Linked DNA regions of Ketobacter alkanivorans. The protein of the gene in region 2 interacts with the protein of the main gene of each other region in a pairwise test. Links are inferred from orthologs where the notes say so. Each region holds a gene or a part of one and is shown on either strand. Other genes may lie near its edges.

Region 1 (15,877 bases), 610 kb from region 2 along the record:
CGCCGCCGGTTGCCCCTTTGTATTGAAACCTGCCAGCCTGACGCCCATCGGCGCGCTCTTGATTGGTGAAATCCTGGCGGAAACCAGTCTGCCCAAAGGTGCATTTTCCATCCTGCCCTGTCGCCGTGACAGCGCCGACCTGCTCACTGAAGATGACCGCCTGAAACTCCTCAGCTTCACAGGGTCACCGGATGTGGGTTGGGCCCTAAAAGCCCGCGCTGGCAAAAAACCCGTGGTATTGGAGCTGGGAGGCAACGCCGCCTGTGTGGTGGATAAGGACTGGGACATCGATGATGCGGTTGCCCGCATTATTTTCGGCGCGTTCTATCAGTCTGGCCAAAGCTGCATCGGCGTGCAGCGAATCTACGTACACAGCAATGTATACGATGAGTTCAAGCAGAAGCTAGTAACCAAGACCAAAGCCCTGAAGAGTGGTGATCCAAAAGATCCGCAAACCTTCATCGGCCCCATGATCAGCGAAGGCGAAGCCTCTCGCTTGCACGGCTGGATCAACGATGCCGTTTCAGCCGGGGCGACTCTGCTGTGCGGCGGCGAACGCGAGGGCACCATGTTGCAGGCAACACTGCTGGAAAATGTGGACCCTTCGCAGGATGTCTGTGCCGAAGAGGCCTTTGGCCCAGTGGCCATACTAGCTCCCTTTGATGATTTCGATCAGGTGCTCAAAGACATCAACGGCAGCCGTTTCGGCTTACAGGCTGGCATCTTTACCAAAGACCTGTATCAGGCTCAAAAAGCCTGGGATGAGCTGGAAGTGGGCGGGGTGGTGATTGGTGATATCCCCTCTTGGCGGGTGGATCACATGCCCTATGGCGGAGTAAAAGACAGCGGCCTGGGGCGCGAGGGCATTCGCTGGGCCATGGAGGACATGACCGAACTGCGCCTGATGGTTATTCGCAATCCGTTCCAGTAATAACGGCATCAGGACGCTCGTTTTTTGTTAAATAGTCACTGTTCGGTTAAGTTTTGTCCGTGTAGGCTAGGGCCTATTCACTTTTGTATTTGAAGATGACATGCCATGAGCCTACCGGACCGGGATACTCCCTTTCACGAAAAGAACCTGCTGGATCGGGAAACGGACGCTTTCGTTAACAAAGAGGGCGAGATCACCGACAGCGACATTAATCGCCTGATCACTGCAGCCCAGGTTCAACAAGGCCTGGATCGGTATTTGGCCCAAGCATCCGAGATGAACAGTGGCGAGCTGCGCGCTGAGCAGCATGACTCCAGCCGACTGGGTGCCCATCTGGAGGCCGTTGGCAAAACCCGGCCTCACAGCTGTCATGCGCATGCCATCGTTGCTGGCAAACACCACAACGCGGTGGTTACACGGGCCATGATGGCACGCATGAAAATCCGTATCGATGACCCTGATAACGGTTGCTGGCTACCCAGTAACACGGCCGCAACCCCCCACCCGGCGTTCCCTAAAGCTGTGCCTCACTCACGCATTCATCGTTATAATTACTTCTTCTGGTTGCGCTTTCGTCTGATGAATATCCGTCAACCGAAGAACTTCCGACAGGATCTGCAATTAATCGGCCGCCATTTGCAGCAGGGCACGTTTCCTGAGTATGTCATGATGAAAAAAGAAGAAGGTCTTCCAGCGGGAGCCAACTGGTCATGATTTATAAGTTGCGTTTTGATCGATCACGATTTCTGAGCTTTGATATCAGCCCCGATGTACTGGAAGAAAGTTTCGGCACAGACTACTTTTCGCTACTGGAACAAGCCCAGTGGGAGACCTTCTGGCAGCCATTACCGGTTGAATTTTTTGACGACAGTGACAAACATAACGTTACCAAGCCACCCGATGTAACACTGTGGTTCACTGATCAGCTGGTGGTGAATCAAAGAGCCTATGAGGCCCTTAAAGACACCCTGAGCCCCTACGGTGAATGGCTACCTTTGCAGTGCGAAGGTGTTCCCTATTGGTTGTTACACATCACCCGATCTACCGGCATGGATGCCGTTGACTCATCCAGCGTGCGCACGGTTGAGGAAAGCGGTTATATTGATGTTAAAAAACTGCAATTCAATCCAGCCGCCGTAAAAGATCTACTGTTGTTCAAAAGTGAGTTCGACGACGGCAAAAATATTTTTTGCTCCGATGAATATCGCAAACTGATCGAAGCACACACTTTGCAAGGATTGGTATTCAGCGAAGATCTAGCATCTATTTTTTGATCGCTGCCAGTATCTTTTCTTGCAGGATCGACATTTCCACCGGCTTGGCAATATGATCATCCATACCGGCCGCCACGCAACTATCAATGTGTTCTTTCATGGCGTGGGCGGTCAGTGCGATGATCGGTTTACGCGGCCAACCCTGTTCCCGTTCTTGCTCTCGTATCCGTCGCGTGGCTTGCTCGCCATCCAACACAGGCATCTCGCAATCCATTAGCACTACATCGTATTGCGCATGCTTGGAAGCGTATTCAGCGCATGCCTGACGGCCGTTGTGGGCGATGGTATAGCGCGCACCCAATTTATCCAACATGCTTGCAATCACTTTCTGATTGATGTCGTTGTCTTCGGCCACCAATATTGAGCAATCGGCAAGCACTTGCTCTGTCTTGACATCACCTGGCGGCCTGTCACTTTCATCCGTTTTCCCCAGTGCCTGTGCCAGAATGTGAGTAAACTGAAATGCACATACAGGTTTATTAATAACCTTAAAGCCGTAGCGGGGGTATTCATCAGAAGTCAGCACCATGCACTCCAGAGATAACAATCCACAAGTTTCCTGCAAGCGCTCTATCAGCAAAGGATCAACATCGCTGTTGCTATCAAGATCAACCACCGCCATGGTAAATCCATCCGTATAACGGTATAACCGCTCTATTCCATCTACGATAGTACGCTCGGTGCTGACCTTTACCCCACTGAACTGCAAATGCCGTGTCAGCTCCATACCATAATGACTGGGACGCCCCACCAATAAGATCTTCACATTCTTAAGAGCAAGCAAATGTTTACTCTGCGGTTCTGGCAACGCGGCCTCGTAATGCATTGTGAAATTGAACGTAGAACCCTGTCGTGGTGCGCTGTCGACGCTGATTGTTCCGCCCATCAACTCAATCAATGATTTGGCAATACTCAAACCCAGCCCACTACCACCATACTCACGAGTGATGGAGCTGTCTGCCTGCTGAAACGGTTTAAACAGGGTTGCCTGTTGCGCCTGAGATATTCCGATACCGGTATCCAGTATTATAAATTCCAGCTCACCGCCATCCAGTGTGTCTTTTCCTTTCTCAACCTTTAACTCAATTCGCCCCACGCGTGTGAATTTGAAGGCGTTACCAATCAAATTCAGGATCACCTGACGCAAACGGGATGGATCAGCTTTGATTCTGGCCGGAATATTGGGATCGACACAAACCACAAACTCTATGCTGTTTTTGCCTGCTGTGGATTTGAATACCGTGGCCACTTCCGCACACAGGGAATAAAAGTTAAATTCAACTTTCTCGAGGGTGACTCGGTCTGCTTCAATTTTTGAATAGTCCAAAATATCGTTGATGACATTCAGTAGTGATTTTCCCGAATAGGAGATAACATCTACAAAATTTTTCTGTTCTTTATCCAGCCTGGTGGTATGCAGCATTTCCGCCATACCAATTATGCCATTCATGGGAGTACGAATTTCATGGCTCATGGTGGCAATGAATCGACTCTTGGCCTGATTTTCAAGATCCGCCTGTTGCACCCGGCGGGAGGATTCACGCTCGATGATTTTTGCACTTTTCCAGGTGCGATAGCGGTAGGTATTCATTAAAAAAATAAAGAACAAAACAATAACCGAAGCCACAATAATATCGTTCAGCGTATAACGTACGCGAGCCTGGGTAAGATCCACCTCCATTGCATAGGTCGCCCCAAAAAAACCTGCCAATCCCAATACTAAAATGCTGATGGACAAAGGTATGCGCAACGGCACCATAGGCAGCAGGCAAATCACTAAAACGAAACCGGACACATAGGTAGGATCAACTGAGGTGAGCCCGGTGATCACACCTGTTGCCGTCATGGCATAGCATGCCCACAGCGTCATCAAATACTGGTTGCGTTGTCGCAAATAAGGCACTCGCCGTAACAGCAGTACGGCAACACTGATCACCACCAGGCACCATCTCAGCCAAACGATAACAGGCTGTTCGGGATGCAAGACACGATCTACCGGGATGTACGGTAGCCAAGCCAGGGACATGGCGCAACTGAACACCAAGACCCAACCAGCGTGAAAATGCAGCTCTTCATCGAAGGTCGCCGCCAATGATTCACGCCCGATGCTGAATCGCGCAGCATTTATCATTTTACTGATCCAGTCCATTGTGTTGCACATCCAAGATTGACATGATTGCAGAGCTTCAGGTTGCAGCTTCTTTGATAAGCGTAGCGCCTGCAACCCATAATGGTTAATTGGATTGTACATCGTGATATTTCATTCGAACACTTTGACTGCGGTTATGAACAGCCTTTCCTCGACCCAACATGGGCTCACAGCAGAGGAGGCCCAGCAACGTCTCATCCAGTTCGGCGCCAACCAGCTGCCTGAAGCACCCACCCGCCCCGCTCTGCTGCGCTTTGCCGCCCAGTTTAACAACGTGCTTATCTATGTACTGCTGGCCAGTGGCGGTATTTCCCTGCTGATGCAGCACGTCATAGACGCTACGGTGATATTCGGCGTCGTACTTATCAATGCCATCATTGGCTTTGTTCAGGAAGGAAAGGCTGAAGCCGCGCTGCGTGCGATTCACAACATGGTGCGCACCGAATGCAAGGTGTGGCGGGATCATCGGGTTGAAACACTGGACAGTGAGATGCTGGTTCCAGGGGATGTGATCCTGCTGCAGTCCGGTGATCGGGTGCCCGCAGACCTTCGTTTGTTTCAGGTCAAGGATCTGCGCTGCGATGAGTCTGCCCTCACCGGTGAATCCCAACCGGTCACCAAGTCCAATGGTGAACTGGCAGAGGCAACCCCTCTGGCAGAGCGCAGCAACATGGCCTATACCGGCACTCTGGTTACCTACGGCACGGCGCTTGGCCTGGTGGTCAACACTGGAGTCCGCACTGAGCTGGGCAATATTGGCACACTGGTTCAGCAGGCTGAAGTACCCAAAACACCCCTGACCCGGCGTCTGGAGCAGTTCGCTCGACAGCTCACCTACATCATCATTGCACTGTCTGGCGCCATGGTTCTGTTTGGAATCTTTGCCCGCCAGTACGACCTGTTCGCCATGTTCCAGGCAGCCGTGGGCATCGCGGTGGCGGCGGTGCCGGAAGGCCTGCCTGCTGTGGTTACCATTACCCTGGCCGTTGGCGTGCAAAAGATGGCCCGGCTGCATGCCCTGGTGCGCAAACTGCCTTCGGTAGAAGTGCTGGGTTCGGTATCGGTGATCTGCTCTGACAAAACCGGCACCCTCACCCGCAATGAAATGACCGCCACCCGGTTAGTGCTGGCAGATTGCAGCCTGAGCGTAAGCGGGGAAGGCTATGGCGATGTGGGTAACATTCTGGATGCTGCACAAAACAGCCTGAGAGCTGACGACGAGCAACGCTTGAGCCTGATAGCCCGGACGTCGCTATTGTGCAATACGGCCACGGTCATTCGCAAAGATGGACAATGGCAACTGAGCGGAGATCCCACCGAAGGCGCTTTGGTCAGCCTCGCCCTGAAAGCTGGACTAACAGAAGAACGCGCTGCGCAGGAATGGCCCCGTAACGACATGCTGCCCTTTGAGTCCGAGCGCCGCTACATGGCTACCTTGCATCACAATCATCAGGGTGAACATGAGATCCTGATCAAAGGTGGCCCCGATCGACTGCTGCCATTTTGCAGCCACCAGCTTGGCTGTAACGGCGTAGAGCCACTGGATGCCGACCACTGGAATCAATCCATAGAGGAATTGGCCAGCGTCGGCCTCAGGGTGATGGCTCTGGCCTACAAACCAAGCCCGCCAGTGGAGGAACTGACCTACGATATGGTGGAACAGGATCTGATTCTGGTGGCCGTAGTGGGCATTACTGATCCACCCAGAGCGGAAGCCATTGATGCCATCCGCCAATGCCAGCAGGCCGGTATTCGGGTGAAGATGATTACCGGGGACAACCCCCATACCGCCGCGGCCATCGCCCGCGTGCTGGGGTTGAGGACCAACCGCGTGCTGACCGGAGCGGATCTGGATAAGACCGACCTGGATACACTGCCGCAGCAGGTACAGGCATGCGACGTTTTCGCCCGCACCAGCCCTGAACACAAACTGCGCATCGTGGAGGCGTTACAACAGCAACAGCATGTGGTGGCCATGACCGGCGATGGAGTTAACGACGCACCAGCCTTGCGCGCCGCAGATATTGGCATCGCCATGGGCCGTAAAGGCACCGACGCCGCCAAGGATGCCAGCGACATCGTGCTCACCGATGACAACTTCGCCACCATTGTGGCGGCGGTGCGGCAGGGGCGTACGGTATACGACAATATCCTCAAGGCGATCCTGTTTATTCTGCCCACCAGCCTGGCAGAGGCCAGCGTGATCTCGGTGGCCATTTTATTGGGGTTGATGCTGCCCATCACCCCTGCTCAGATTCTGTGGATAAACATGATCACCGCCATCACCCTGGCACTGGCCCTGAGTTTTGAACCCAGTGAGCCCCTCTCGATGAACAGACCACCCCGCCCGATCAAACAAGGCTTAATAACCGGCTTTGTGTTACGGCGATTACTCTTTGTCGGTGCGCTGGGCACTCTGATCGTGTTTGGACTGTTTTATCTGGCACTAGAACAAGGTGCATCCATCGAGAAAGCCCGCACCGTGGCCGTCAACACGCTGGTGTTTTTTGAAATTTTTTACCTGTTTAATTGCCGCACCCAAACGCCCCTTTGGCAGAACCCACGCCCCTTTGGTGGAATCGCTGTTTGGATTGCAGTGGTTACAGTGGTTGCACTGCAGATGCTGTTCAATTACTTGCCAGGCTTTCGGGATCTATTCCAGGCCAAAAGTCTGTCGCTACAAGAATGGTTATGGGTACTGGCAGGATCAGGCAGTGTACTGATGCTGGTTGAGCTGGAAAAATGGCTCACCCTGTACCGGCAGAAGCGCACTGAAACACAAACTAGTCGCGCAGGGCAGAACTGAGTAAAAGCATGTCGAAATAGCCATCCACCATACGCATACCATCCCGATACAGATCGAAGGAATGGGGCTCCAGCAGCCAATTACGCAGAATCCCTTTGGTGAACGCGAGATAGGCGTTCACCGCCAGGCTCACATTGGTATCGGCAGGCAGCTGACCCAGGCGGATGGCGTTGGCGAAAACCTGCTCAAAGCGCTCGCGGAACAGCTTACGCACCCGCGCGTCACGATCCATGATGGGGCCTAGCTGCTCGACGAATTCGCACTTGTTGAACAAAATATCAAACACGCGATGGTGGTGGATATCAGTGGACACCTTTATAAACAAGTAATCCAGGGTCTTGCGCAACTCACCCAACGGATCACTGACATTTGCATCTGCGTTGGCTGCCGTCATCCCCTCCAGCGGCAGCCGCACGCGATCACACATCGCATCAAATAAGTCCGCCTTATTTTTGAAATGCCAGTAAATCGCGCCCCGTGTCATCCCGGCAGCACAGGCAATATCTGCCAAGGTGGTGCCAGACACACCCTTTTCGTTGAACACCTGCTCTGCCGTATCCAACAGCATATTGCGGGTTTCCAGCGCTTCTTCTTTGGTTTTTTTCACCATGATTTGTTTACTTTTGTCTATACTCTATTCTAATTATACATACACGAATGTATGATTAAAGCGTAATTCAATCGAATACGCCAGCCAAGATCTTACACTTTTCAATAAATAACCGAGGTTTATCAAGATGTTACCCTCCAAATCAAGCCAATGCGTGGGCATAATTATCGCTGCCACCCTTTTCCTCTGGGGCTGCAACGAATCCGATTCACCCGCCACCTCCGCAACGGGAGGCATGCAAATGCCACCACCGGAAGTGCTTGTAGAGGTGGTAAAACCTCGCCATCTGGTGGTGAAAACCACGCTGCCCGGCCGTGTTCAAGCCTTACGCACGGCAGAAGTTCGTGCCCGGGTGGAAGGCATCATTCAAGAGCGACTGTTTACCGAAGGCAGCGAAGTGGAGGCTAAACAGCTTCTGTTCCAGATCGACCCCGCCACCCTGCAGGCCGATCTGGATGCCGCCGAGGCCCAACTGGCCCGCGCCGAAGCGGATCTGACTCAAGCCACCCTGAAGCAAAAACGCTTTGCTAACCTGCTCAACAAAAAAGCCGTGAGCCAGCAACAATACGATGAAGCCTTCGCCATCGCCAAACAGGCCGAAGCGGACGTGGCTTCTGCCAAGGCCGCCGTCGCCCGCGCCAGCATTGACCTGCAATACGCCAGCGTGCGTGCGCCCATTACTGGCCGCATCGGGCGCGCACTGGTAACCGAAGGAGCCTTGGTGGGCAAGAGTGAGGCCACTCACCTGGCCACCATTGAGCAACTGGATCCACTGTATGTGAATTTTACTCAGTCCAGCAACGCATTGCTGCGTTTACGCCAGGGAAATGCCGGCCGTGATCTGGCGGTGCAGGATCCCAAGGTCTCCGTACTGCTGGAGGACGGAAGCAGCTACCCGCACCCTGGCAAGCTGCTGTTCTCCGAAATGACCGTTGATCCGGGTACCGGCGAAATCCTGCTGCGAGCACAACTGCCCAATCCCGATCGCTTGTTATTGCCCGGTATGTTCGTGCGGGTCAGCCTGGATCAGGCAGAATATAAGCAAGCACTCACTGTCTCGCAGAAGGCTTTGATACGCAGCAATCAGGGCGATATGGTCATGTCCGTACTGGCAGACGGCAAGGTAGTGCCCCTGCCGGTGAAAACCGATCGCGCCCAAGGGGATCGTTGGATCATCCGCAGCGGGCTGCAGGGTGGCGAACAGATCATCATCGAAGGCCTGCAAAAAGCCAAACCCGGCGCGACGGTGAAAGCCATCGTAGCAGACACCGATGCAGAAGGTGAATAATCATGGCTCGCTTCTTTATTGATCGGCCTATTTTCGCCTGCGTTATCGCACTGATCATTCTGCTGGGTGGCACCCTGACGGTGATGGACATGCCGGTGGCACAGTACCCCAATATCGCGCCGCCTTCGGTGCGGGTTACCGCCACTTACCCCGGTGCCTCTGCCCAGATTCTGGAAGAAACCGTCACCTCGGTGGTGGAGCAAGAGATGAATGGCATTGAGGGGCTGCTTTCCATCAGCTCCGACAGTAGCTCCAATGGCAGCGCCAACATCACCATCGCTTTTCAACCGGGCACTGATTTCGACATCGCCCAGGTGGAGGTTAACAACCGTGTAAAACGGGTAGAGGCACGCCTGCCAGAAACCGTGCGCCGTCAGGGCCTGCGCGTAGACAAAGCCACCCGCAATTTCATGATGATCCTCACCATCAGCTCCAGCGATGGCAGCATGGATTCCATCGCACTGGGCAACTACGCCAATACCTTTCTGCTGGACGAAATCCGCCGCGTCAAAGGGGTGGGCGAGGCGCAGGTCTTTGGCACCGAGTACGCCATGCGTATTTGGCTTGATCCCATCCGCCTCACGGCTTTTTCACTCACACCCACCGATGTGGTGAGTGCAATTCAATCGCAAAACGTGCAAGTGGCTGCCGGTGAATTGGGCGGCCTGCCCGCCAATGTAGGGCAAATGCTCAATGCCACCGTGGTGACTGACAGTCGCCTCAACACCGTGGAAGAGTTCGAACAAGTGCTGCTGAAAGTAAACCCCAACGGCTCCAGCGTACTGCTGAGGGATGTAGCACGGGTTGAGCTGGGTGGTGAAAGTTATGCATCAACCGCCTACGTCAATGGTCAACCTGCAGCTGCCCTTGCCATCAAACTTTCACCCACCGGCAACGCAGTGGAAACCTCCGCCCTGATAAAAGAACGCATGGCGCAGATGGCGCCGTTCTTTCCTGTGGGTATGAAGTGGGATATCCCCTACGATACCACCGACTTCGTGCGCATCTCCATTATGGAAGTGGTGCAGACCCTGTTCGAGGCAGTCGTCCTGGTGTTCCTGGTCATGTTTCTGTTTCTGCAGAACTGGCGCGCCACACTCATCCCCACCCTGGTGGTGCCGGTGGCGGTGATGGGGGCTTTTATCGGCATGGGCCTGTTTGGATTCTCCATCAACGTGTTGACCTTGTTCGGCTTGGTGCTGGCCATCGGCATTCTGGTGGATGATGCCATCGTAGTGGTAGAAAACGTGGAACGCATCATGCGCGAAGAAGGGCTAGGCCCTCGACAAGCCACCGTAAAAGCCATGAGCCAGATCACCGGTGCCATCGTCGGCATCACGCTGGTTCTGGTGGCAGTATTCGTGCCCATGGCATTTTTCAGCGGCTCGGTAGGCGCCATCTACCGTCAATTCTCACTGGCATTGATCACCTCCATTTTATTCTCTGCCTTTCTTGCCCTGAGCCTGACCCCAGCCTTGTGCGCCACGCTCCTAAAAGGTGGTCACGCGACCCACTCCAAAGGCTTCTTCGGCTGGTTCAATCGGGTGTTTGATCGCACCACAGCAGGTTACGAAAAAGGCGTGGGGTATCTGCTGAAACGCAGCGTTCGCGTACTGCTGGTGTACGCCATTCTGGTTGGTGGCGTAACCTTTTTTGCTTTGCGACTGCCCACTTCGTTCCTTCCCCAGGAGGATCAGGGCTACTTCATCACCATTGTACAACTGCCTGCCGGGGCCACCCAGGAACGCACCACCAAAGTACTGCGCTCCATGGAAAACTACTTCCTTCAGAATGAACCCAATGTGGAAAAAATAGTGTCCGTAGCGGGCTTCAGTTTTTTCGGCAGTGGCCAGAACGCCGGAATCGCCTTTGTGCGACTGAAAGACTGGGATCAGCGCAAGCACCCCGATCAACATGTTGATGCCGTCATCGGTCGTGCCTGGAATCAGCTTTCCAGTGTAAGGGACGCCATCATATTTCCCTTGAACCCTCCATCCATTCCAGAACTGGGTACCGCCACCGGCTTTGAATTCCAACTTAAGGATATTGGCGGCCAGGGCCACGAAGCACTGACACAGGCTCGCAATTTGCTTTTGGGCATGGCCATGCAAAACCCAAAACTGCAAGGCCTGCGGCCGGAAGGCATGGAAGACACACCACAACTGAAAGTGGACATAGATCGGGAAAAAGCACGCGCCCTGGGCATCGACATCAGCGATATCAATACCACCCTGGGCATCGCGCTGGGTTCGAGCTATGTGAACGACTTTATGAATCAGGGGCAAGTCCAAAAAGTCATACTGCAGGCAGACGCTCCATCGCGCATGCTGCCCGAAGACATTCTGCAATTGCGTGTGCGAAATCAATCAAGTGAAATGGTGCCCTTCTCCGCATTTGCAGATCTGGAATGGACCATGGGCTCACCGCGACTGACCCGTTACAACGGCGTGCCTTCCATGAAAATCGGCGGGCAGGCCGCACCAGGAATCAGCTCTGGCGAAGCTATGATGGAAATGGAAAAACTGGCTTCACAGCTGCCCCCCGGATTCAGCTACGAATGGTCCGGCGTTTCCTACGAGGAAATATTATCCGAAGCCCAGGCACCGGCCCTGTTCCTGTTATCGCTGCTGGTGGTATACCTGTGCCTGGCAGCACTGTATGAAAGTTGGAGCATCCCCGTCGCGGTGGTACTGGCAGTTCCGTTGGGCGTACTGGGATCTCTGGCGGCAGTCTACCTGCGCGGCATGCCGAACGACGTATTCTTCAAAGTAGGATTGATCACCATCATTGGTCTGGCGGCCAAAAACGCCATACTGATTGTGGAGTTTGCCAAAGATGAAGAAGAAAAAGGCGTCAATCTGTTGCAAGCCACCATCAATGCCTGTCGCATGCGGTTGCGCCCAATTCTGATGACCTCATTGGCCTTCACGTTCGGAGTATTGCCACTGGCTATTAGCAGTGGTGCCGGCGGAGCCAGCCGTCAAGCCATCGGCACGGGGGTAATTGGAGGCATGATCGCTGCAACGTTGCTGGCTGTACTCTTTGTTCCTGTGTTCTACCAATTCGTGCGACGCTGGCTAACACGGCAATCAACTCCATCAGAGCCAACCACCACGGCTATGACGCCGCTACAGCATCACGAATAAAGTCTTTGAACTCAGACTGGGGCATAGGCTTGGCCAGGTAAAAACCCTGAATATAATCACACCCCATATCCCGCAGCAGTTCCAACTGTTGCGGGGTTTCCACCCCTTCTGCAACCACCGCTATACCCAACGCTTGCGCCAATTGAATAATAACCCTTACCAAAACATCCGCCTGCTCGGACTTGCCTAATTCCCAAATAAAACTGCGATCAATCTTAAGGGTCTCTGCAGGATAACTGCGCAGATAATTTATCGCCGAATAACCTGTGCCGAAATCATCAATGGAGAATAAAAATCCATGCTCCTTTAGCAGCTGAAAATTGTCGCTTTTAGTACGATTATCAGACATCAAAAGAGATTCCGTGATCTCCAGCGTAATGTCGTGCGTCGGTATATCGCGCTTTTCCTGTAGATTCATAAAGTGCTGGGTATGACGCAAAGAACTGAACTCCTGCGCAGACCGGTTAATGGAAAACCTCATCGGTAAACCCGCAGCCTGCATAATTTGATAGCAGTTAAACACCTCATCTGCGAGCCAGGCACCCAACTCAATAATCAAACCAGACTGCTCTGCAACAGGAATAAAATCGGCCGGAGACACCATGTCTTTACCGCCCCTGCGCCAACGCATTAGCGCCTCACAACGGGTGTAAGCGCCCTGACGCAGGTCATAAATGGGCTGATAATAAACTTCGAATTCATCCTTCTGTAACCCGGCCTTTATTGCCGAGGTCAGCTCGATATACAGGTCTGCCTCGTTGCGCATAGATGCATTGAAAAAATACAGCGTATTACGTCCCGAGCGCTTGCTTTCAAACTTGGCTCGATCAGCGTGGCGAATCAGCGTTTCACCATCCCGCCCATCCTCAGGATACACTGCCACACCAATGCTGCTGGTTATAGTAATATCCAGGCCACCGATATTCACCGGTTGATTAATAGCCGCCATTAATTCTTCAGCTCGACGTTCAATTTCAACCGTCGAGGTCACACCACGAAATACAGCCGTGAATTCATCGCTTCCCATCCGGCTCAGCAGATCACCTCGTTGCATGCAGCTATTCATGCGATCTGCCATGGTTACCAATAACTCATCGCCACGAGCATGACCCAAGCCGTCATTCACTTCCTTGAAATGATCAAGATCGATAAACAGTAGAGTGAACCCGCAACCGTCTCGCTCACACACTGTCACCTGCTCAGCAAGATCGCGCTCGAATTGATAGCGGCTGGTTATCCGGGTCAGTGGATCAATAGCGGAAAGTGATTCAAGGTGGCGCATATGGGCCAGACGCATCGTGACTGAACGCCGCAAAGAATAGGCTGCCGCGCCACCCAACACCGCAAACAACAAGGCTATGACGCCGTAAATAAGATAGATAGCCAACGGAGCATTCCAACCGTTTATCGGCCGAATCGCCATTTGCCAACTACCACCCGGCACCTCGATGTTTAGTGTCTTTACATCCTGCTGGAACAGATCAGCGTCGCCAAAAAATACCGCTCCGGATTCACCCAGACCATCAGCACCGCGCAATGCCAGCTGATAGTGCGATTGCGCGTCTATCAACCCAACATCAGCAAACAACTCATCCGCCCTGATCACCAGCGCTATCAAACCCCAAGGCTCATCTTGCGCTAAATAAACAGGAAACCTTGCGATCAGATGAGAACCACCCCCCTGAACCAGGCGCAATGGCCCGGCCAGTACCATTTCATTGGTTTCCATGGCTTGCAAGGCCGCTTTGCGTTGTTTTTCATGGGTACGATAATCCAAGCCGATGGCAGCCTCGTTACCCGGCAATGGATAGACTGCTTGCACCACCAGATCCGGGGCCAGCGCAACATGGCGGATATTGAGATCAGGATCAATCAGGCGTTCAGCCAATACATTCAGCCCCACCTGATTTAAATCACCCAACACGGCGATCTGCGCCTCAAAGCCGATCCCCACTGCCAAATTGGCTTGCAGGCGTCCTTCCAGTTTGGTTGCCAGAGCATCCATTAACTGCTCCGCCTCTGCTGCAATATCACGCTGCTCGCCCTGAACAATGACCAGCACAAAGAGTAAGCTGGGAATAAGCACCACCAAGGCAGCCAGCAGCCCCACCTGAATAGGCGGCCGAATCCTCTCTCGTTTAGAGAACGGTCGTACTTGCTGCTGATGTCTATCCATGGCGCAGTGGCTGCAACACATTCATTACATTGTACTTATTACTATAGAGGCCCCAGCTGTATCGGCAAGCGATATTTACCCCTGCATAACTACCCAACACACCACAACCTGCTGATACACAAAGGTTTTGAATCAGATGTTCAATTCTTAAACCAGCTCTAGCGGAATGCGCCCGCCAAGACAACACCCAAACAGACGTGGAGGGCTTGCCGATTGGCCCCTAATCTGGCCACAGATCCATAATCTACGAGTCCCACCATGGCATTGACCTCACATCAAGAACAACAACTGCAAATATTGTTAGAGAAACAGGCCATTCAGGAGCTGATCCACGCCTACTGCAACGCCGCCGACCGCCGCGACCAAGACAAGATGCGCAGCCTCTATCACCCCGATGCCATCGACGACCACGGCGGCTTCTTTCAGGGCCTGGCGATGGAGTTCATTGATCGCCTGCCGGATATTCAGGCCCCCATGGAGATTCTGCATCACAACGTTACCACCGTGAACATAAAGCTCGATGGCGACTATGCCGAAGGCGAAGTATACGTGCTGGCGTTTCACAAAGTGAAAACCGACGGCGAGCCATTTGATCTATTAATTGGCGGTCGCTATTTCGATAAATATGAAAAGCGCGATGGGGTTTGGAAGTTTTCTCACCGCGCCGTAGTTGCCGACTGGGTTAATGTACATAACCCATCGATTGTTGATCTGAATAGCCCGATTGTAGAGGGATCACGGCTGGGCAAAGCCGGAACCGACGATCCCTCTTACGAGTTCTTCTCGTTGCTACGACGAGGCCAGCGTTAAAGCTGCGCTATCGCCCCCTGTTCTAACAGGTGATCGACTTCGGCATCACTGAACCCAAATGCCAGCAAGGTTTCACGAGTATGGGTACCTGGTGTGCGCATGGCTTCAGGCTTAGCACTTGGCGTTCGGGAAAAACGCGGCGTAGGTGCATGCTGTACAACACCTTCTACGTCAATAAAGCTAGCACGCGCTGTATTGTGAGGGTGTGATGGCGCTTCGTCCAAGCCCAGCACAGGGGCAAAACAAACATCGCTGCCTTCCATGATCTCACACCACTGGGCACGGGTTTTACGTTTAAAGATTGCCTCCAGTTGTTGTTTTTGTTGCGGCCACAGGCTTGGATTCATCTGCTCGCCAAACGCCTCAACATGCAAGCCCGCTTTCTCTTTCAACAATTCATAGAACTGCGGTTCAATTGAACCAATAGAGACATACCTGCCATCTTTGGTTTCGTACACATCATAAAAATGCGCGCCGGTATCCAGCATATGGGTGCCGCGGTTATCGCTGAATAAACCGTTTGCTTTCAGCCCATAGAACATGGCCATCAGGGCTGCCGATCCTTCATGCATAGAGCAATCAATGGTTTGCCCTTTGCCTGACTTTTGTGCTTCCAATAACGCACAGACAATGCCGAACGCCATCATCATCCCACCCCCACCGAAATCGCCAACCAGATTCAATGGC
Region 2 (15,745 bases):
TGAAAGGTACGCCTTCCAACAGGGTTTCTCCGCCCATGATGCCGTCAGTTGCCGCTTCACCCAATTTGGGGAACCAGTAAGGCATCAGACCACGCCAGTTTGCAAACATAGCTTCACGCAGGGTGAAGTTCTTCAGAATCGCAGGCGTCCAATCCACAGTGTGAATCTTCGCAATCAAGGCAGCGTTGATCAGTCGAGCAGTCTGGAACAGGCGCTCATCCGACCAGTTGGGGTAACTTTCTTTCAACATCGCAGCGATAGAGTTGTGCTCTTGAACCCACAGGGTGTGCATCAGCTCCAGACCAACCCACCAGTTACGGTTAAAGCCGGTTTCTGGCAGGCCATCAGCACCCACTGGCAGCATACCGTTCGCCTGCAGGCGCATCTGACCATCGACCATAGTACGCAGACGATGATTGGTTTCGATATCGCTACCATATATCTGCGAACCATCCCACCATGCGGTGTTTTCGTTCAGGAAGGTAGGCGCGCGACCGTCATGGGGATCTCGGGTTGGGTCTGCTGGAGTACGACCAATCGGCATGGTGCCATCACCGCTGTCATGGGCGCTGCCTGCAGCATCAACTCGATAAGGGTCGCTGTGGTCACGACGCCCATGCTCAAACCAGTCGTGGATCATAAACTGGATCCAGTTTGCGGCCAGGTAGTTCAGGAAAGGCACTTCCTTAACACCGTTTTCACGGGTCATCAGTTCCTGACTGACAGTGAGGGGGTTAGGATTCAACAGGTTTGCTTCATCGGGAAAGGAAACCTCTGGGTTGATGTTTCGGCCCATCCGCACACCGGCCATACCCATGGCTGGCAGATCAAGATCATTACAGCGACCATCATAGGAGCGGTAGATCAAGTCATTGGGGTCACATTGTACTGCCGGCCACTCACCATCGGCGTATGTATCGAACAGATTGTTCTCAAACAAATCGCACCTTATCTGGCTAAGCGTCAACAATCCAATCAGTGGTCCGAAGATCCACCATTTCATATATACGTTCATAGTCGCTCCAAGTCGTTTTTATAATTATCAATCAATAACAACTGAAAGATACGGTCGCGTACCCTCATAATCCGAAGCATATCCAGTTTGTGCAAACCGGACGCCGTACATAGGTATGGGAGGGGGGGCGAAGGATGGGCTCAAACACTTAAGCTAGATGGATTAATAGACAACTTAAAGCAGCTGATTAATGTTGTTCCCGCGTAAACCTTTGCAATCAAATACATTATTTTGTGACTAAATTGAATTTTAGAGGAGAACGTACATGTTTTCTAAAATCGTTTACGCTATAACCACTTTATAGTACTTAAGTACCTGAGATCAGGCCCACTCGTAAATCAACTGCTTTATAACAGGGCGTTTTGTTGCAGATACCCGGCTTAAGTACAGGGCGGCATGATTGGAAGCCATTGCCGCAACAAGCACCTGAACATTACAATCACACAAGAACATCGCAATACACTAACTTTTGTTCGAATAGTAGGCCGAGGTGGGCTCCAGCAATTTTCGCGATGATATTACCTAAGAAGAAGACCGTAGAAACGGCGACTGGTTCCGATTTTTTACTGCCCCGGAGCCGGCTAACAAATAAAATTCTTCATGCCAAGGCCGACACCATCTGGATCGGTTCGCCTAAAGGCCTGGGCAAAAGCGTTTTAATACATCAGCTGCATAAATCACTGCTGGAGCGCTTGCCCTCCAATCGGGTGATCCTGCTGCAGCTGACTCATGATAATGACCTGGTGGATTTGCTAGCAGCACTTAACCAGGTCAGAGACCACCTCAATCTGCGACCGGCCGCAATACCCACCGCCGCCACAGAATCACTGACAGATATCCTCGACACCCTGGCAGACAAAGCCAGTAGCACGAAACACCCGCTTCATTTGCTGGTGGATGGATTGGAAACCCGACTTAACGGATCGCTGATACACTATTTGACTCAAAGCTGCCATGCGCTGTCTGGGCGAGTACGGCTCTACCTGGGAGTAGATAACTTCGTCCCCCTGCTTCCCAATGCTCTATTTCTAGATCAGCGTCACCTACATCTGGATATGCAGGATCTGCGCATGAACCGAGAGGAGCTGAACGATTACTTTCAGCTTCACCTTGGCGATTCCAGTGAAAAGGAAGTAACCCGCGTTCTGAAAAAAACCGATGGTATACCCTCCGCAATAGCCTTGCTATTGGATAACTATGATGAAAGCGTTGCGCATCAGTGCATGCTGTTGACAGAATGGATTGATCAGAACCTGTTGTGCTACCTGGACCCCATGGAAATGGCACGATTAGCGGGGCTATCCCTGCTCTCGGAATTTGATGTCAATCAGGCATCTCAAGTGATCGGCGTACCACCCACAGAAACCCGCCACTGGCTGCAGCACTATATTCCGCTTTGTTTCAATCCACGTGAAGATAACGGCCTGTTTGTGTGGTCGAAGCTAATGCAGCCGTTCTTTTTTAACCTGATGATGGAGCGTTACAAGGATCTGTTACCCGACATCTTCAAGCGGGTAGAGCCCTGGCTGGCTAGCTCAAACACCAGCGATCGCTGCATGGACTACATAGTCGCCTGCATAGAAAAGCCCTGGGCATGCGACATGTTACGCTCTCGTTGCAAAACCTGGTATGGGCAGCGAGATGCCACTTCCGTCATTCAGCTGGCAGAAAGGATTCCCAGCTCAGCCCGTCTGCGTCAACGCGAAATTGCATTTTATTACTGTTGGGCGCTAATCATACACAAACGCATTAGCGATGCCCGTTCATGGCTAAAAGAAGTCGAGCGCAGCGTTGATACGGCACCATTTGATGGTAACTTGAGTGCACTAAAAGACAATATCGCCGTTCTTAATGCACTGGCCAGCTTCTTTGATATGCCCCGGCCTCCTTGCAGTGTGCGGGTTGGTTTGCTAGAAAGCTGCATGAACCGGGCAAGCCTGTTTCAGGGCGAAATATTAAGCTTGTATGCCAACATGCTGCACGCCGTAGGAACCTCCGATGTATCTAAAAACGCCCTGAAGCAAGCCATCAATTTTCATGAAGGTAATAACAACTTACCCCACGTAAGCCACGCCAAAATGCTACTGTGGCAATGCGAATACAATCAAGGCAACACGGATACTGCCTTGGCAGAGGCCCAGGCTTATCTCTCTAGCCTGCATACACTGAACCTACATTGCAGTGATTCCGACGAGCTTCGTGCCTTAGCATTATCGACAGCAATGATTAAAGCGGGCCTGGCGGAGCTGTTATATGAGCGAAACGAGTTATCACAAGCAAAGGCGCTTTATGAGGAAGCCATTCCCGAACTGGTAAATTCCGATTGGAGTTACGTCAGCGTAATCGCTCATATTGGCATGATCCATCTTTACATCAGCGAAGGATCACTCGAAAAATCACTGCAAGAAATCGAGCGCATTAAACAACGCGTACCGAATCGTGAAAACACCAGTCTGGATGCCATCCTGTGCTTTGAATCCATGCGCATATTGCGCGCCCAGGGAAAGTCCGTACTACCAGCTGCATCTGAATACGGAATGGATATCCAGCACCTTAGTGTTGAATCATTGTTTATGGATCAATACAGCAAGGAACGCCTTTATTGGATTAAATGCTATATCATGATGTTAATTGAGCAGAAAAATTACACGTCTGCTCTCATATACAGCGTTAAAGGATTAATCAAAAGCCTGGGTGCCAACGACCATCGTTGCCGAGTACTGTTCTCGAACGTTAAAGCGTTTTGCGAATTCAAACTGAACCAGCATGCAGACGCGTTCAGCAGCATGAACATTTCCATGCAGCTGGTACAAAAGCATCAGTTTATTCGCGCTTTATTAAACGATGACTTCGGCTGGAGCGAACTATGGCACCACATGGATGATCGACAGGAGTTTGGAGCAGAGCTAGTGCCGAGTTTTCTATCCGAGATGCGCTCCTGCATGATGACGAGAGAACAAAACCTTAATATAACCCCGCCACCCCAAAGCCGTCAGGACACGATGGTGAGACAGGAGAACTCTCGAAAATTAGGCCTAACCGATAAAGAATTCGAGATCCTGACACTATTGGCAGAAGGTCTGTGTAATAAAAAAATCGCCAGCCGCTCTGAAATAGCACTCACCACGGTAAAATGGCATTTACAAAATATCTTTGGCAAGCTGCAGGCGCGCAACAGAACTGAAGCGGTCGTCAAAGCACAGGAACACGCCATTATTGGCAAGATCTGATACCCGTTCAGCTCACAGCCGTCAGCCTGCGTTACGGTGCAGGCTCGCATATTCACCCTGATCACGCAACTGTGAGGCAGCCTGCAACAGATCATCATCCCCGATACGCTCCAGCACCTCCATTTGCTCATCAAATGCCTTCCAATCATTGGTTTGCGCATAGACTTGCATCAGATACAAACGTAAATCCTTACGGGCAGGACGCTTGGCGATTTCGGTCAAAATAACGTTTAGAGCCTTCTGATACTGGTTATACAGAATATAAAGTTCAATCATTTGATCGACATCGTCTTTGCTGGCCTCATCTTGTTCACGCTTGGCCTGCATGACCACCGCTTCCTGGTGAGTGACTTTCTCTTTGATATGGTGAATAGCCTGGCGCACCTGTTCCGGTGAATCGGATTTACTGCGATCCCGTCTTGTGCCAAACACCAGCTCATATAAATCTTCATCACGGATTTCCTCTGTCCGCTTTATTTCTTCAACCTTACGAGCACGCAAGCCCATCAACACGATCAAAATACCCAGCGGAATCATTGCCAACAAGTACCAGAATCCAGACCCAGACTTCTCAATTAACATATTGGGCCCACCTGCCCCATCGGCAATCAGATCCTGGGCTACTGCCAGGCGAGGCTGCTCCTGCTCAGTTACATCGATGTCCATATTGACTGGCTCGACCACTTCGTTGCTGGCAGGCATAGGATCAACTGCAGGGCTAGCCTGCAATGAAGGTGGTGGTGCCAAATCAGCTGGCGCAATACTGTCTGAATCATTCAGCGCAATATGCTGAGATATTTGTTCTGCCACAGAAATCGTCTGCTTCATCAACTGCTGCTGATTCTGCACCTGAGCCAGCTCTGCACGGATCTGCTGCTGAAACTCCAGCAGCTGAGCACGTTCATTTTTCAGTTCCGCCAACTGCGCCTTTAACCGTTCCAGCTCACTGGCCTGCTCCACATCGTTGTCAGGACTGACTGGGTTCACGGTAACCGTGGAGCGCTCAGTATCGGCAAACTCAATTTGGGTTTCTGATTGACTATAGGTTTGGGTGTCCACCTGATCCAGAGACATAGCTCTCGATCTCGGCTCAGGCTGCACTGGGATCGAAGGAACCGATAAGGTCGCGCCTAATTTCAGGTGATTACGATCCCCGCCCGAGAACGCTTGAGGGTTTTCGGCATACAGCAGATCCATGGTCTTCTGAATCGATAATCCTGTTTCCGCACGGAATGCCTTGGCAATCTTCCACAAAGAATCACCTGCTTGAACTACATAAGCCCCATCCAACTCAACGGAATTCGCACGCGTTATAGATTCGTCGCTGTTAGGCTGCGCGAAGGTCTGTGGCTCTGCCTTTGCAACCGCCTGAGCCAGCACCGGACTTAGAACAGGTTGTGTGTTACGTCTACCCGCGGCGTAGAGAGGGGGATCAAGCAAAAGATTGTAACGGCGGAAGGTGGTGCCCGTAGGCCAACTCATTTCAATCACAATATCAAGAAAAGGTTCAACCACACGCTTGGCAGTTCGAACCAAGATCGCCTTTTCTCCGTTATTGTTGGTTATCACATCGAATTGAATATCACCATGACTCGCTTCGTAGCGAGCATCGAAGCGGTCGTACACGTCAGTACGGGCCAGCTTAACTCTGATTTGCCCAGCATCGAACTCACGGGTGGAAAATAGCTGAATCTGCGCAGTCAAAGGTGCGCCTAAATAGGATTGGACGTCGATATTCCCCAAGCCCATTCCATTTGCAATACCAGCGTGCAAAGCAGCGCCGGCCAATAACATCGACCTATACTTCATAGCTAATCTCGAATGCTAACTGAAATCCCTGCTTAAAATGTAGACCATTTCACAGAATAACGGTCAAGGAACATACAGAAACCCAACAAAATTAAGCAATCAGCAGTATTTGGCGCGAAATGACCGAACAAATGTAATTACATTTGTGAACTATATTTCTAACAAGCATAACAGATGCATCCAAAATCAGAGTGAAGCCCATGGAGCAATGGTTCGAACAGGTATTTTTCTTCCCATCTGCAACCACAACAGGTTCTGCTGGAGTCGTTCTAAGCTGTGGAATCCACGGCGATGAAACCGGGCCTATCCACCTTATTCAAACCATTCACCAACTGCTTGTAACAGGCCACCTACAAACCCAACGGCCATTACTGCTGATCTACGGCAACCCTAATGCAATTAGAGATAACAAACGCTACGTAGACTTCAATCTAAACAGATTGTTCGGGCCAACATCTCACACAGGCGCAGAAACCCTTCGTGCCGGTGATCTCATGTCGGCCTGCTCCCGCTTTCAACGCCAAGTTGGCCATGTGGCCTGCCATCTGGATCTGCACAGCACGATCAAACCTTCACTGATTGAGCGCTTTGCTTTACGCCCAATCAATAACAGATGCTCCTCCATTCAATGGGGTACTCACTTGGTTAACGCTGGTTTTGGTGGCTTGGTTCAGCAATCCCACAGAACTCAAACGTTTGCCCAATTCACCTGCGACTCGCTGGGGTGCGACAGCTTCACTCTCGAATGTGGCAGCCATAGCCAACCCGACATCACGCAGTTCGAAGCTCTAAAAAACTGGATACTCACGCTACTAGCTGACCCAGGTTTTCTGAACCAACAGGCCTCGCGCACAACGGCGAACTCAACTTTTAAACACTTCGTTGTCAAGGAGGACATCATCAAAACAACAAGCCAGTTCAAATTTCTAATTGACGAACGTACCCCCAACTTTACGCTGCTGCCTATCGGCACTGATGTATACGAGGATAAGAATGGCATACTAAAAACATCTGAAGCACGCTATACCCTGTTCCTAAACAGCAAAGTAGAAATCGGACAACGTGCAGGGTTACTGCTGAGCAACATCTAACAAATAACTGGGCAAACCCAATAATTCATACAAATCCTGCACTACATTAATCATTCTCTTAGCAAACTCCCAGTCCGCCAGCTGCTTCAGTGTTAACGAATCGGGATAACGAGTTTCAACGAACTCAACCAGCCGGTGGTGTAGCTCATCACTGAGCAGCACTTTGCCCTGCAGTGCGGCTACCTCAGCATCATTCAAACTTATCCGCAAACGCAAACAAGCAGGCCCGCCACCGTTAGCCATGCTTTGCTGTAAATCCAGGTAGCCGATCTCCTGCAAATTAAGAGCCGGGCCTAGATGCGTTTCAATATAATGCCGAACTTTTTCATTACGCGAACATTCAATCGGTAACAACATTATGGGGTTGTTCCGATCACCCAGGATCTGGCTGTTAAATAAGTACGTATTAACGGCGTCCTCAAGCGGTACATCTCGCTCAGAAACCTCCACAATATTAATACTACCCTCACTTTTCTTTCGCAGTTCCTCCATTACAACAGGCTGGTTCAAAAACGCTTTTTCGTGGCACAACAACAAGCCATCGTGGGATACCGCAATCACATCATTATGGAACACACCAGAATCAATGGCATCCGGGTTTTGCTGAACCTGCATACACCTGCTTTCATCCAAACCACTAAACCGAATCAATGCAGAGCAGGCTTCTCGTGTTTGGCGGGCTGGATACCGCACAGGAGCTTCTCCACCTTCAACCATCCTTCCGTATACAAACATGTGTACAGCTGGCTTATTCTGTAATGCAAAACTCATATGGTTTGCCGCACCTTCATCGGCAAATTCAGCTACTGAAGGTAAGGGAGATTCGACCTGAAAATGATCACTATTGGAAAACACATATCGAAGCAATTCGACGGTCCCAGCCACCTCGATGCTGCGATGAACATTGCTGACCAAGTTTGCTGGCAGGATGATGCAACGTCCACTGCGATTATCCCGCGAAGGTATAACGGTAGCCGCATTGGCCAGCCACATAGAAGATGCCGAACTACACAGACTTAAAATCTGCGGGGCTTGATCCCATGCATTAGCAAGCACCACCTCTGGTGTACCGCGGAAACCAAGCCGTCGCAAGCTGTTTATGTCGGGACGCACCTGTGGCGGTAACACCCCTTGAAGAAAACCTCGATCCATAAGCCAGCGCATCTTAGCAAGCCCCTGCAGCGCTGCTTGCTTCGGGTTTGATTGCTCCCCTTGATTACCGATTGAAGCTACGTTGCCAAACGACAGCCCCGCGTAATTATGCGTGGGCCCCACCAAGCCATCAAAGTTTATTTCACGCCAACGCATGAAGAATACCTGGTGGCATACTTGCCGGTAAATTTACCTGATCCGAACTGAGCGACACCACAGGATAAGCGCAATAATCAGCGGCATAGTACGCGCTTGGATTATGATTGCCACTAGCCCCTACACCGCCAAACGGAGCCTCGCTGCTGGCACCGGTCAACGGCACGTTGATGTTGACTATACCGGCCCGAACTCCGTGATAAAAATGTTCATAGTGTGCAGCGTGATCTGAGATGAGCCCAGCAGCCAAGCCAAACCGAGTTGAATTGGCTATGGCAATGGCCTCATCCAGATCATCATAACGGTACACTTGCAACACCGGGCCGAACAACTCATCATCCAACGCCTGCGAGGATGCACTCATATCCACCACGCAAGGTGTCATCAGCGTCTGGTTATCGTTGAGTATTCTGGGCGGTAACATAATGCTTCCACCAACCTGTTGCAGCAACTGTATACCATGCTGCAAATGTGTCACAGCATCCGCACTGATTACAGCAGCCATAAAGGGCTGTGGCTCTGACACCCCCGCTGCAACCGTCAACTTCCGACTAGCGCTGATCAACTGCTCCAGATAATCATCCCCCCAATCACCCTTAGGCAAAATCAGTCTGCGAGCACAAGTACAACGCTGACCACTACTAACAAATGCCGAGAATAACGTAGCAAATAGAGCCGCCTGCGTGCGTTCCACTGGCTCTACGATTAAGGGGTTGTTACCTCCCATCTCAAGCGCTAATACTTTGTGGGGCTGCCCAGAATACTGCTGATGCAGATAACGCCCAGTCTGCGCGCTACCGGTAAACAGAATGCCATCAATCTGCGGATGATCCACTAACGCTGCACCGGTTACCTTATCACCACACACCAAATTCAATACACCATCGGGCAAACCCGACTGTTGCCAAAGTTTCACAACAAAGCAAGCAACCGCCGGGGTAAGTTCGCTAGGCTTAAATAGGAGCGTATTTCCTGCTATCAATGCAGGAATAATATGCCCGTTAGGCAAATGTCCGGGAAAATTAAACGGACCAAAAACTGCCAGAACTCCATGGGGTTTATGATTAACGGTAAGGTGCCCTTGAGCGGCATCAATTGCTGTACTGCCGGTGCGGTCATTATACGCCCGCAGTGAGATTGCAGCCTTGCCTATCATGGCAGAGACCTCAGCTCGCGCATCCCATAGCGCCTTACCGTTTTCTCGCGAAATCAAGAGCGCGAGCGCTTCTGACTGCTGCAGTAACGCCGCCACAAAACGGTCGATATAGCCCATTCGCTCTGCGATATTCAAACGACTCCAGGCGGGAAACGCCCGCCTCGACGATGCCACCGCCGCATCAACCTGAGAATGCTGAGCAGCGCATCCTCGCCACACTTCTGTCGCGTCCACCGGATTTGTGGAAATCCACTCGCCGCCCTCTCCGCTGATCCATCTGTTATCTATCAAGATGGCTTCATTCATGGCTTGGCACCTCCCTTCTCAGATCGATACAGCAGGCTTTTTCATTCTCTCCAAGATTAAGCAAAGCCCACGCCTGATTTGCATCATATGGATAGGCATCACCACCTTCATTCATCAACAAGCTACAGCGAAAGCCCAACCGATCTGGATTGCATATTAGTAACGGCTGTCTTGCCAGTCCGCCTACTTGGGCAGCGCTGGCCATAAAGCTATCACGTATTGCGCGCACTCTGTCTACATAGCATTCCAACGTCGGGCCAGCATCAAAGATATCCACACACCCCTCATACCTGAAACCTTCAGACTCCAGCAACTTGGCAGCAGGCAACGTCTCGTCATGCACACGCGCAATAACATTGCGCGCTGCTTCGGGTAAAAAGTGTGTGTAAAACGGATAGCGGGGCATCAGCTCGGCGATAAACTGCTTCTGATTCAGTGCGGTTAAATAATCCGCCTGTGAAAAATCCATGTCAAAGAACGGGCGACCCAGCCCCTCCCAAAAAGGAGAGCTGCCTGCAGCATCCAAATACCCGCGTAACTCCGCTATCAGCTTATCTGCGAACAACTCAGGATGCTGGGCAATAAACAGCAAGCGACACTTAGACAGCAAGGCCCCTGCTTTGCTATGGCGATAGTCAGGATGCAAATAAAGCGAGCACAGCTCACTGCACCCACTGTGATCACTGGTTAAAAAGAGCGTGGGGAACTGATGATAAACATTGAGCGTTTGCGATGCGTGCACAATGGTGCTGACGCGGTAGGTATAGCATGTCTGATCAAGGCCAATTGCCGATTCAATGCCCGATAAGCCGATCAATTTTCCTGTGGCAGAATCCTCCAGCACAAACCAGAACAGGCCATCGCCATGCTGTGATAATGTCTCATGGGTATTGACCGCGCGGGTAAGCTTCTGAGAAAGGGTAGGCTCATCCATTGGCAGATTAGTGAGCCCACCGCCACTGGTTTGAGCCAGCTCTACAATTGCCTTGAGATCCTGACGTTGCGCCAGCCGTGTTACCAGCATCCTCGCCTCCTGATTGGAGAACCCAATGCCAGTAACTATAGGCTATTAGTGCGCGTTTCGGCCAGTGACGAATTCTTACAAGCGAATCTTGCCTGCCTCCAGCTCCTGAAACCGCTCCTGACTTAAAGCGGTGTACTCGCCAAGATTCTGATCCAGCATAAACACCGGATCTGCAGAGCGCGCAGGGTCGAAACCTTCTTTTTTTAGCTCAACCTTGCGATTCTTGAAGGTTCCGGTGATTTCATGCTCATCACGCACACGTACGAATAATGGTACAGCGTATGCTGGCAAGGATGAACTCAACACCTCAGCCAATGCCTTTCCATCAAACTCATCCACCGATCCATGCAAGGTAATCGCTGCCATTCCTGCACGCCCATCAGCATTAGGCACCTGCACTCCGTATACAACGGCCTGCTCAATTTGGTCTACATGCTTGAATGCCGCTTCAACCTCCGTGGTTGCCACATTCTCACCCTTCCAACGGAAGGTGTCTCCCAACCGATCAACAAACTGAATGTGCTTAAAGCCCTGATCACGCACCAGATCGCCGGTGTTAAACCAACAGTCGCCACTTTTAAACACATCCCGTAGCAGTTTCTTTTCACTGGCACTCGCATCGGTATACCCATCAAAGGGCGCGAGCTTGTTAATCTTGGTGATCAACAAGCCTACCCCGCCTGTTTCAACCCGATGCATCTTACCATTACTATCCCGTTTGGGTTGCTCCGTTTCCGGATCGCACTCCACCACCGCAAAAGGCAGCGGACAAAATCCGGCTGTGCAATCCACATCAAAACTGTTTACAAATGCCAGGTTACATTCACTGGCACCATAAAATTCACATATTCGCTCTATGCCAAAGCGCTCTTTAAATTCCATCCATATTTCAGGGCGCAACCCATTACCAATTACCACTCGTACATTATGCTGGCGATCCTGTTCGGATACTTCCCGATTCAATAGGTAACGACACAGTTCTCCGATATAGCAAAATACGGTAGCCTCGTGCTGACGCACCTCATCCCAGAAACGGGACACGCTGAACTTCTTAGTGAGTGCAACGCAAGCACCACTGGCCAGCGCTGACCCCCAACTGACGGTCAGTGCATTGTTATGGTAAAGCGGTAAAGGTACGTAGATGGTGTCCTCGTAGGTCATGCGTGCGGTCAACAAGCCCATACCCGCACCACCCTTTAACCAGCGCCCGTGAGACATCACCGACGCCTTGGGCATTCCAGTGGTGCCGGATGTGAAAATATAAAAACAAGGCTGTTTGCTTTGAATCTGCTTGGTCGTTATCGGATTTACACTGGGCATAAGCTCGGTCAGTGTCTCAAGATCTTCATAACCCAGCGGGCACTGGGACGGATCTGCTCCTAACCAAATATGCCGTATTGCCTGATTCTGCATTGGACCAAAGGGTGAATTTTCCAGAGCCTCAACGCTTTCGTCGCCCACCACCAATACTTTGGGATTAATCAGGCCCAGGCTGTGAGTCAGAACCTCATCCCGCTGATTGTAGTTGAGCATGCCAGCAATGGCCCCCAATTTGACTGCTGCAGCGGTGCAGGCGAGCATCTCCGGGCGATTCTCAGACATGATTGCAACTACATCACCCTCACCTACGCCCATTTTCTCGAACAGCGCCGCTATACGGTTAACCCAACCATTAAAGCTGGCGTAGCTCCAGGTTTTGTCTTCAAATTTCAACGCGGGTGATGCAGGATGGCGACGCGCCTGTTTTTCCAGTAACAGGCCGATGGACATTTTCTTTTCCGGGCCGGCACTCAACATGCTGCGGACACCGCTAAAAAACGCTGGCGCGTCAGGCACAGCCCGAAGCATACCAGTTGTGATTTCTGACAAACTAACTTGTTTATTGGTATTCATGATGGAAGGTTACTTATAATTGAAATTCTGCCCCCATGATCTCAAACTTGATTACGTTTAGCCAGACTGAGAAGTCTTGCCCATACGTTGCCAAAGCCAATAACAGCATCGTTGGCTATTTTACAGGTATTTTCGGCGACCAAATTAGCCATTCATCCTTGGCCTCAGCATGGAGCTTGAACACAGCCCCATTTTTGACAGAAGCGACACTTTGTTTGTGATCAGGCGTAGCAAAAGAAATTCCACCGGCCAGAATTGACTCAAGTGATTCCGTTTTGATACTGGCACCACTGAACAGCCCCACATTAATGTTCACACCACTGGCATCCCAAAAGCGGGTGCCCTCGCGCACCAGAACATGATAGGGAGACTTAATATTGGCATAAACCAACACTTCATCTGCCATCGGACCCAACTCATAACCGGTTACTTGGCCCACTTCAATGTCTCGGTAATATACCTGCAACCCCTCGCGGATTGAGTTTAACCTAGGAGCTTTCAACACCACATTCAAACCATTATCAGGCTGGCTCGGGGAAACAGGACCTGACAACGCAATAAAATCATATTGCACTGCTCCGTCGCCAGGTTTCACCTCCAAATATGGACCGTTTAACAAAGTATCCAGATTCGAGGCGCCGGTGATTCCAATCTTCGGTTGCACCAACCAGAAACGGCTCCCCTTTACAGCAAACTTCTCTGGATATTGTTGAATCAACGCCCGGGCGGTGATGCCATCCAGATCCGAATTCAACTCTATACTCTTTACCTCACCAACGGTGAAACCCTGGTACTTTATCAGCGTGCCGGCCTCCACACCCTGGCTATTGGGCAATCTAATGCGAACCGTTAAACCACTTTCCTGCGCCGAATCGTAATCGTCGTACAGATGAAAGACATGGCCATTAGCCACGCTATTGCCTGCCGTGCTTTTCGGGTTATAGAAAGCAATACCACCCTGCACGATACTGGTCAGAGATTCCGCCCGCACTTTCAACTTGGTAATAGAGCCAGACACGGATATACCACTGGCTCGCCAAAAACGAGTACTTTCCTTCACCAAGCTACTGTACTCCGGCTCAATTGTGATATCCGCTATCACACTTCCCCGTGAACGAGACAACGAAACAGCTTGCACCTGCCCAACTTTGATTTGCCGATACAATACAGGTGTACCGCGACTAACGGAGCTCAATTCCGGGCCCTCTATTTTTAGGTGCAGCCCTGCCCGGGAGTAATCAACCTTAGGGGGGGCTTGCAACGCGATAAAGTTACGACTGGGGGAAGCCTTCCTCTTATCAACAAATTCCATCTCAATATAATTGCCGTTAAGCAACGTTTCCAGCCCCGTGACCCCCTGCAACGACACCTCCGGTTTCACCATCCAGAAGCGCGTGGCCGAGGTAAGGTAGGGTTCTATCTCCGGATGAAAACTCACATGAGCCGATACTGATAAATTATCTTTCGAAAACTCTACCGACTGCACCAACCCTGCATCAAAACCATTAAATACTATTTTAGTCTTGCCCGGCTCCAGCTTGACAGGCGGGCTAAATTGAATCTTTGCCAACACACCCCGCTTCGCCGCTTCAAAATCATCATACAGCTGAAACACATCCCCATTGCCCGCCGCTGGGTTTGCATCGGTGATAGGCGGCGCATCAAAAGTAATACCCCCCTGTACAACAGAGAGCAGCGACTCAGCCTGCACCTTTAAACCACTTAGGTCCGCGCTGGCCCTAATTCCACTGACGTTCCAGAATCTGCTATTTTTACTGACAAGGTCTGCGTACTCAGGGCGAATGTGAACTCGCAGGCTAACTAAATCCTGCTGTGGCTTCAGGGCATATTGCGTAATCGACCCCACAACAATTTTCTTGAATAAGACTGGTGCATCAACATGTAAAGAGCCCAAGTCGCGGGCATGCAATTCCAAATGCAAACCGGGCACTTGACTGTCCATCGGGGGAGGCGAATCCAGCGCTTTAAAATAGTTTGATTTCTTCCCGCTCAGCCCTATTTTCACGCCGATATAATTACCCGTTACAATGGTTTCCAGCCCTGTCACTCCACTCAAACTGATCTCTGGCTTTACCAACCAGAACTGGGTGCTTTCGCGCAACAATGGCTCAGCTCGGCGATCAATCTCTACTGTTGCGAACACCCCTTCCAAGTCTGTGGTATCCAGGCGGATATCGGTCACCACACCTGCGGTAATCCCTTCATAAATAACTTTGGTTTTCCCTACCTCCATACCGGTACCGCTGGGAAAATCTATCGTAATTTCGATAGGCGACTCAACCAAGGACTTAACCAGCAACCAACCGCCTATGAACACAGCAATCATAGGCAGCAACCAGATGATGGAAATCGATTTGGATTCTTTTACCAACGCATCCTGGTATTCCTGATCAGTCATTTTTTTCTTCCTGCAAATCCCAAATCAAACGTGGATCGAAACTGTTTGCTGCAAGCATGGTTAACACTACAACGGTGGCAAAGGCTGTAGCACCAGGCCCTGCGGTTATCTGCGCCACTGACCCCAAATCCACCAAGGTTGCAAGGATGGAAATCATAAACAGATCCAACATGGACCAGGCACCAATTACTTCAATAATACGATACAGCACTGTGCATTCCGTTTTACTGAGTTCCCACTTAAAATGCACGGTGAATAACAACAACATAATGCCCAATAATTTTAGTATGGGTACGGCAATACTGGCCACGAAAACCACTATCGCAATGGGGATCATACCCTCTTCCACCAAACGAATAACACCGGAAATAATAGTATCGGGCTGGCCTTCGCCAAAATAGATGACAGTCATGATTGGATAAAGATTAGCAGGTAGCAGCAATACCCAAGCAGAGATCACCAACGCCCATGTACGCGATAAACTATTAGGTATG

Evidence for each region.
Region 1: the proteins of Kalk_RS09940 (region 2) and Kalk_RS12430 interact in binary tests that used the Escherichia coli proteins (3 or more experiments, as listed by UniProt). The link is inferred for Ketobacter alkanivorans from one-to-one orthologs.

What each region holds. Positions count from the first base shown.
Region 1 is NZ_CP022684.1:2,896,916-2,912,792, reverse strand. The notes cover bases 5,955-8,830. They hold Kalk_RS12430 (TetR family transcriptional regulator), read right to left. Parts: upstream 7,771-8,830; coding sequence 7,138-7,770; downstream 5,955-7,137. Other genes in these bases: Kalk_RS12425 (efflux RND transporter periplasmic adaptor subunit), read left to right, coding at 8,012-8,830; Kalk_RS12435 (cation-translocating P-type ATPase), read left to right, coding at 5,955-7,160. Outside these bases: Kalk_RS12455 (aldehyde dehydrogenase family protein), read left to right, coding at 1-931; Kalk_RS12450 (AHH domain-containing protein), read left to right, coding at 1,037-1,645; Kalk_RS12445 (imm11 family protein), read left to right, coding at 1,642-2,205; Kalk_RS12440 (ATP-binding protein), read right to left, coding at 2,195-4,336; more of Kalk_RS12435, read left to right, coding at 4,458-5,954; more of Kalk_RS12425, read left to right, coding at 8,831-9,058; Kalk_RS12420 (efflux RND transporter permease subunit), read left to right, coding at 9,061-12,204; Kalk_RS12415 (putative bifunctional diguanylate cyclase/phosphodiesterase), read right to left, coding at 12,176-14,380; Kalk_RS12410 (nuclear transport factor 2 family protein), read left to right, coding at 14,639-15,190; Kalk_RS12405 (CaiB/BaiF CoA transferase family protein), read right to left, coding at 15,187-15,877.
Region 2 is NZ_CP022684.1:2,290,016-2,305,760, forward strand. The notes cover bases 5,456-8,199. They hold Kalk_RS09940 (succinylglutamate desuccinylase), read left to right. Parts: upstream 5,456-6,254; coding sequence 6,255-7,145; downstream 7,146-8,199. Other genes in these bases: Kalk_RS09935 (type IV pilus assembly protein FimV), read right to left, coding at 5,456-6,054; Kalk_RS09945 (N-succinylarginine dihydrolase), read right to left, coding at 7,125-8,199. Also shown: Kalk_RS09925 (peroxidase family protein), read right to left, coding at 1-1,015; Kalk_RS09930 (LuxR C-terminal-related transcriptional regulator), read left to right, coding at 1,528-4,245; more of Kalk_RS09935, read right to left, coding at 4,267-5,455; more of Kalk_RS09945, read right to left, coding at 8,200-8,453; astD (succinylglutamate-semialdehyde dehydrogenase), read right to left, coding at 8,440-9,915; astA (arginine N-succinyltransferase), read right to left, coding at 9,908-10,939; Kalk_RS09960 (long-chain-acyl-CoA synthetase), read right to left, coding at 11,015-12,832; Kalk_RS09965 (PqiB family protein), read right to left, coding at 12,948-15,251; Kalk_RS09970 (paraquat-inducible protein A), read right to left, coding at 15,244-15,745. UniProt on the Escherichia coli protein: Transforms N(2)-succinylglutamate into succinate and glutamate.